One region of the Streptomyces sp. NPDC097981 genome, then DNA from elsewhere that is predicted to be linked to it. Evidence: riboswitches for the same ligand, from Rfam matches in the RefSeq annotation. Region 1 holds a riboswitch; the other holds the start of a gene.
What was found. Region 1 has a riboswitch for ZMP and ZTP ahead of glyA (serine hydroxymethyltransferase). Riboswitches for the same ligand answer to the same signal wherever they lie in the genome.
Positions count from the first base shown of each region.

Region 2: linked by a shared signal. The riboswitch ahead of ABTY04_RS00430 (bifunctional 5,10-methylenetetrahydrofolate dehydrogenase/5,10-methenyltetrahydrofolate cyclohydrolase) and the one ahead of glyA (serine hydroxymethyltransferase) in region 1 are both predicted to bind ZMP and ZTP.

Region 1 covers NZ_JBEORW010000011.1:182,775-186,168, forward strand. Annotated here, with positions in the region: gene trpS (tryptophan--tRNA ligase) at 1-181, opposite strand, end outside; gene glyA (serine hydroxymethyltransferase) at 405-1,673, opposite strand; ZMP/ZTP riboswitch at 1,709-1,799, opposite strand; gene rocD (ornithine--oxo-acid transaminase) at 1,950-3,155, shown strand; gene ABTY04_RS13930 (glutathionylspermidine synthase family protein) at 3,201-3,394, opposite strand, start outside.
Region 2 covers NZ_JBEORW010000001.1:99,273-102,666, reverse strand. Annotated here, with positions in the region: gene ABTY04_RS00435 (NADH:flavin oxidoreductase/NADH oxidase family protein) at 1-212, opposite strand, end outside; gene ABTY04_RS00430 (bifunctional 5,10-methylenetetrahydrofolate dehydrogenase/5,10-methenyltetrahydrofolate cyclohydrolase) at 533-1,423, opposite strand; ZMP/ZTP riboswitch at 1,488-1,567, opposite strand; partial or broken gene ABTY04_RS00425 (SAM-dependent methyltransferase) at 1,756-2,007, shown strand; gene ABTY04_RS00420 (RNA polymerase sigma factor) at 2,242-3,394, shown strand, end outside.

The DNA.
Region 1 (3,394 bases):
CGCGCAGGTCCTTGGGATCCTGCGGCATGGTGATCGCGTGCAGGTCGACGACCATGTAGAAGGCGTCGTGCGTCTCCTGCAGGGCGACGTACTGGCGGATGGCTCCGAGGTAGTTCCCGAGGTGGAACGAACCGGAGGTGGGCTGGATGCCGGAGAGCGCGCGAGGACGATCAGAAGCCATGTCCTCATTCTCTCAGGTGCGGGGGCCGAGTCCGGCCGCGCAGTGGCCGGAAGCCGCCGGGTCCCCCGCCGCGGCCCGGCGGGGGACCTGCCCCTGCTCCCCGGCGGCAGGGGGCCGCGGCGCCCCTACCGCCGCGTAGCCCCCCGGCCGGATATCACCCGAAGCAAGCGACCGCTTTCCACGGACGTGCCCGGGCCCGGCCGGGGGCGGGCCCGGTTCCGGATCAGGACAGCGGGAGGCCCGGCGCCGGGAAGGCCGCCATCAGGTCCGCGACCTCGGCGCGGATCGCGGCCAGGGCCGGCTCGTCCTCCTTCGCGGCGGCGTCCACCGCCCGGGAGATCCAGTCCGCCACCAGCGGCATGTGGTCGACGCCCAGGCCCCGCGAGGTCAGCGACGGCGTGCCGATGCGGATGCCCGACGGGTCGAACGGCTTGCGCGGGTCGAACGGGACCGTGTTGTAGTTCACGACGATCCCCGCGCGGTCCAGCGCCTTCGCCGCCACCTTGCCCGGGACCCCCCGCGAGGTCAGGTCCATCAGGATCAGGTGGTTGTCCGTACCGCCCGACACGAGGTCGAAGCCGCGGCCCAGCAGCGCCTGCGCCAGGGCCTTCGCGTTGGCGACGACCGCGTGGGCGTACGCCGTGAACGAAGGCTGCGCCGCCTCGTGCAGCGCGACCGCGATGCCGGCCGTCGTCTGGTTGTGCGGCCCGCCCTGGAGGCCCGGGAACACCGCCTTGTCGATGGCCTTCGCGTACTCCTCCCGGCACATCAGCATCGCGCCGCGCGGCCCCCGCAGGGTCTTGTGCGTGGTCGTCGAGACGACGTCCACGTGCCCGACCGGCGACGGGTGCGCCCCGCCCGCGATCAGGCCCGCGATGTGGGCCACGTCCGCGACGAGGACCGAGCCGGCCTCCTGTGCGATCGATGCGAACGCCGCGAAGTCGATCGTGCGGGGAAGGGCCGTTCCGCCACAGAAGATGATCTTGGGGCGCTCGGCGAGGGCCAGGTCGCGCACCGCGTCGTAGTCGATCAGGCCCGTCTCCGCGGAGACCCCGTACTGCACGCCCCGGAACCAGGAGCCCGTCGCCGAGACCCCCCAGCCGTGCGTCAGGTGCCCGCCCATCGGCAGGGCCATGCCCATCACCGTGTCGCCGGGCTTCGCGAAGGCCAGGTAGACCGCGAGGTTCGCGGGCGAGCCGGAGTACGGCTGGACGTTGGCGTGGTCCACCCCGAACAGGCCCTTCGCCCGCTCCACGGCCAGCGCCTCGACGCGGTCGATGTTCTGCTGGCCCTCGTAGTAGCGGCGGCCCGGGTAGCCCTCGCTGTACTTGTTCTGGAGCACCGTGCCGGAGGCTTCGAGCACCGCCGCGGACACGTAGTTCTCGCTCGGGATCAGGCGCAGGGTCTGCGCCTGCAGGGTCTCCTCGGCGGCGACGAAGGACGCCAGCTCCGGATCGACGGCGGACAGGGCGGGATGGCGGCGCGCGGTCATGGCGGCTCCTCCGGGGTCGATGTCAGATCTCGTCCCCGCGAGGCCCAGGCGAGCGGCCCTGTATGCGGTCGTGCGCGCACGACTCCCCCGGAGTCGGTTCTCCGTACGCCAGTCGCCGTGCGTGCCGCCCACCTTAGCGGGCGGTCCACAAGAAAGGTTTCCCCGTCCGGTATACGAGCGACGTATAGCCGTATACAAGGTGACGGTGACGCAGGTGACGCCACCCCCGTCGCCACCCCCGTCGCCCTGCCCGTCCGACCGACGATCGGAGACCCCGTGTCGACAACTGCTGATGCCATGCGTTCCGCCGAGGCGCACAGTGCGCACAACTACCACCCGCTGCCCGTCGTCGTGGCGTCCGCGGAAGGCGCGTGGATGACCGACATCGAGGGCCGCCGCTTCCTGGACATGCTCGCGGGCTACTCGGCCCTCAACTTCGGCCACGGCAACCGGCGGCTGATCGATGCCGCCAAGGCGCAGCTGGAGCGGGTCACGCTCACCTCGCGGGCCTTCCAGCACGACCGGTTCGCCGACTTCTGCACCGAGCTCGCCGCGCTGTGCGGCAAGGAGATGGTGCTGCCGATGAACACGGGCGCGGAGGCCGTGGAGACGGCGGTGAAGACCGCCCGCAAGTGGGGCTACGAGGTCAAGGGCGTCCCGGACGGGCACGCCAAGATCGTCGTCGCGGCCGACAACTTCCACGGCCGGACGACGACGATCGTGAGCTTCTCCACGGACCACGAGGCCCGCGACCATTTCGGGCCCTACACACCCGGGTTCGAGATCGTCCCGTACGGGGACCTCACCGCGCTGGCCGCGGCCGTCACGACGAACACCGTGGCCGTGCTGCTGGAGCCGATCCAGGGCGAGGCGGGCGTGCTGGTGCCGCCCGCCGGCTACCTGCAGGGCGTACGGAAGCTCACGCGCGAGCGGAACGTCCTCTTCATGGCGGACGAGATCCAGTCGGGGCTGGGCCGGACCGGGAAGACCTTCGCGTGCGAGCACGAGGACGTCGTGCCGGACGTGTACGTCCTCGGCAAGGCACTGGGCGGCGGCGTGGTCCCGGTCTCGGCCGTCGTCGCCGACCGGGACGTGCTCGGGGTGTTCCGGCCCGGCGAGCACGGCTCCACCTTCGGCGGCAACCCGCTGGCCTGCGCGGTCGCCCTGGAGGTGATCGCGATGCTGCGCGGCGGTGAGTACCAGCAGCGCGCCGCCGAGCTCGGCGACCACCTGCACCGGGAGCTGAGCGTGCTGGTCGGCGGGGGCGCGGTGACCGCCGTACGCGGGCGGGGGCTGTGGGCGGGCGTCGACATCGCCCCCGGGCACGGCACGGGCCGGGAGGTGTCCGAGAGGCTGATGGAACGGGGCGTGCTGGTCAAGGACACCCACGGGGCGACGATCCGGATCGCGCCCCCGCTGGTGATCAGCAAGGAGGATCTGGACTGGGGCCTGGACCAGCTGCGCGCCGTACTGGCCGGCTGACGGGTCCGCCGAAGGCGCGGCCGGGCGGCCCGGACGCGCCTTCGCCTACAGGATGACGTGGGGCAGGAAGCGGGCGTACTCGTCCGTGACCGGACCCGCCGATTCCCGGATGCCCAGGCCGGCGGCCTCCTCCTCGACGACCCACGCGCCGAGCACGACGCGGTTGCCGTCGAAGTCGGGCAGCGGGGCCAGGCCCTGGAAGACGTACGTCTCCTCCTCGGCCGGCACGAACGGCTCTC
Region 2 (3,394 bases), on a different contig from region 1:
ACGTTCCCGGTGATCAGGAGTCCGGCGCCGCCCTGCGCCCAGCGGCGGTAGAGCCGTTCGATGCGCTCGTCCGGCAGTTGGCCGGGCCCGGCGAGGCTCTCCTCCATGGCGGCCTTCGCCAGGCGGTTCGGCAGGACCGTCCCGCACGGCAGCTCCAGTGGCGTGAACAGGTCCATCAGCAGTTCCCCCAGGAAGCGTGTTGCACGTGTCATCCCCGCGCCCGGGCGCAAAGATACAGCCCCCTCCCCGGCCCCCGGCAGGCTGCTGCGGGAACCGGTTCGCGACGGCTCCGGCCGGGTGCCGGCACTGGTGATTCCCTTGGGGCGCTTGGGGCAGAAGGCCGTCCCGGCACCCGCCGTGAGGGCCGCGTCACCCGCTGCGGAAGCCGTGCCTTCCGGTCGCAGGCCGGGCGGCCGGCAGGGCCGCCAGGCCGCACGAGAGCCGCGAGAAGGCCGCAAGAAACCGGACACGCGGGAACGCCCCGGGCCGAAGGGCCCGGGGCGTTCCCGTACGGGGGTGGGTGCCGGTCGCGTCAGAGGTCCGCGAGCTCCAGCCCGGCCTGGGCGGCGGCCGCCCGGACGGTCTGCTCCAGCAGGACGGCGATGGTCATCGGGCCGACGCCGCCGGGGACCGGGGTGATCAGCGAGGCGCGGGCGGCGGCCGACTCGAAGTGGACGTCGCCGACGTTGCCCTCGTTGTAGCCGGCGTCCAGGACCACGGCGCCCGGCTTGATGTCCTCGCCGCGGATGAACTCGGCCTTGCCGACGGCGGCGACCAGCACGTCGGCCTGGCGCACGATCGAGGGCAGGTCCACCGTGCGGGAGTGGCAGTAGGTGACGGTGGCGTTCTGCTCCAGCAGCAGCATGCCCGCCGGCTTGCCCAGGATCGCACTGCGGCCGACGACGACGGCGTGCTTGCCGGTCAGGTCCACGTCGTACTCGGCGAGGAGCCGCATGATGCCGCCGGGCGTGCAGGAGACGAAGCCCGGCAGTCCGAAGCCCATGGCGGCGAACGAGTGCATGGTGACGCCGTCGACGTCCTTGCCCGGGGCGATGGCCTCGAAGGCGGCGCGCTCGTCGATGTGGTGCGGGACCGGGTGCTGGAGCAGGATGCCGCTGATCTCCGGGTCCTCGGAGAGGGCCGTGAGGGCGGCGACGAGCTCCTCGGTGGTGGTCTCGGCCGGCAGCTCCACGTGGCGGGAGGTGATTCCGGCCTTGGCGCAGCGGTTCTGCTTCATCCGTACGTACGTGACGGACGCCGGGTCCTCGCCGACCAGCACGGTCGCGAGGCAGGGGGCGGTGCCGGTGCGCTCGGTGATCTTCGCCGCGAGGGCGGCGGTCTGCTCCGAGATGCGGCGGGCGAGGGCGGTGCCGTCCATGAGCCGGGCGGTCCGGGCAGGCTGGAGGGTCTGGGCGGTCGTCATGGGGGTCTCCTGAGCGTCGCTGCGGGATCGCGGTTCGCCCAGGCGCGCGGCAGTCGGTGTACGTGCGGTACGCCGGGCGCACGGCAGGTGCGCCGGGCCGCTCCCCGGTGGTGATCCACCCGAACGCCAGTCACGGCCCGCCCCCACTCTAATGGACCTGGCCGGCGCGTCCGGAGCCCGCGAGGACCCCGAGGGCCGGAAATCCGGCAAAACCGGTGGATCACAGGCGCCCCGCCGGGGACGATTGAGACATGACGCGTACTTTCGACTCCCTCGTCGCCGAAGCCGAGTCGGTCTCCGTCGACGGCTGGGACTTCTCCTGGCTCGACGGCCGGCACCCCGAGGACGCGGTCGCCGACGCCACCAGGGCCGGCCTCGAAGTCGTCGATCTGCGCTCCGAAAGACCGGATACGGAGTTCCACGACATCGGAGCCGTGATCTACTTCCTCCGGAAGGTGATCTGGATGGTGCCCGGCTTCACGGTCGGGCAGTACCGGGACCGGCTGCGCGAGCTCCACGAACAGATCGAACGCGACGGTCCGTTCGTGGCGCACACCGCCCGTTTCCTCATCGAGGCCCGCAAAACGGGCCGACGGGAGGGCGGCGGAGGCGCGGACGGTTTCCCAGCCGATCGGTTGCGCGCCCACAGCGTGGCGCAGGTCACTCAATTCAGCGCGTAACGAATCGACTCGGGCATGCGATGAACCGACAGGTGTCCTCGCGCGGCCCCGGAATACAGACCCCCCTCGGGCCTGTTTCCCGAGTCCGCGCGATGATGTCCCGCCCACTCCCTATCTGTTCGCAACGAGAGGCTCCTTGTGTCGCTCAGCCCGTCCCGTACGTTCCCTCCGGAGATCGCCGAATCGGAGGCCCTCGTCGCGCTCGTCGAGCGCGGCCGCGAGCAGGGTCACATCAACGGTGACGATGTGCGCCAGGCCTTCGAGGCCGGCCGCATCCCGGTGGACCAGTGGAAGCGGGTCCTGCGCAGCCTGAACCAGGTCCTGGACGAGGAGGGTGTCGCGCTGCACGTCAGCGCCGCCCCCGCCACGAAGGCTGCCGCGAAGAAGCCCCGCAAGGCGGCCGCCGCGCCTGCCCGCACCGTGACCAAGAAGGCGGCGGCAGCGCCGCGCCCCATCGGTGCGCGCAAGGCGTCGGCCACCAGCCCGGCCCCGACCACCGCGGCGGCGATATCCGCTTCGCCGGCCGCCGCTGCCGCGGACGAGGTGACGGCCGACGCCGCCGACCCGAAGAAGCGGACGGTCAAGAAGACCGTCGCGAAGAAGACCGCGGTGAAGAAGACCGCCGCGGCCAAGAAGACCAGCGCCAAGGACGCCGACGAGGGTGAGAACCCGGTCGCCGAGGGTGAGGACTGGGCCGCCGAGGACCTCGTCGACGACGTCGAGGAGGAGGCCCCCAAGGCCGGCGGCACCCAGGGCTTCGTCCTGTCCGACGACGACGAGGACGACGCTCCGGCGCAGACGGTCATGGTGGCCGGCGCCACCGCCGACCCGGTCAAGGACTACCTCAAGCTGATCGGCAAGGTGCCGCTCCTCAACGCCGAGCAGGAGGTCGAGCTCGCCAAGCGCATCGAGGCGGGTCTCTTCTCCGAGTACAAGCTCGAAGAGGAGAAGGACCACAAGCCCGCGTTCAAGCGCGAGCTGGAGATCCTGGTCGAGGACGGCCGTCGTGCCAAGAACCACCTGCTGGAGGCCAACCTCCGTCTCGTGGTCTCGCTGGCCAAGCGCTACACCGGCCGTGGCATGCTCTTCCTGGACCTGATCCAGGAGGGCAACGTCGGCCTGATCCGCGCCGTGGAGAAGTTCGACTACACCAAGGGCTTCAAGTTCTCCACGTACGCGACCTGGTGGATCCGGCAGGCGATCACGCGTGCCATGGCCGACCAGTCGCGCACCATCCGCATCCCCGTCCACATGGTCGAGATCATCAACAAGCTGGCCCGCGTCCAGCGCC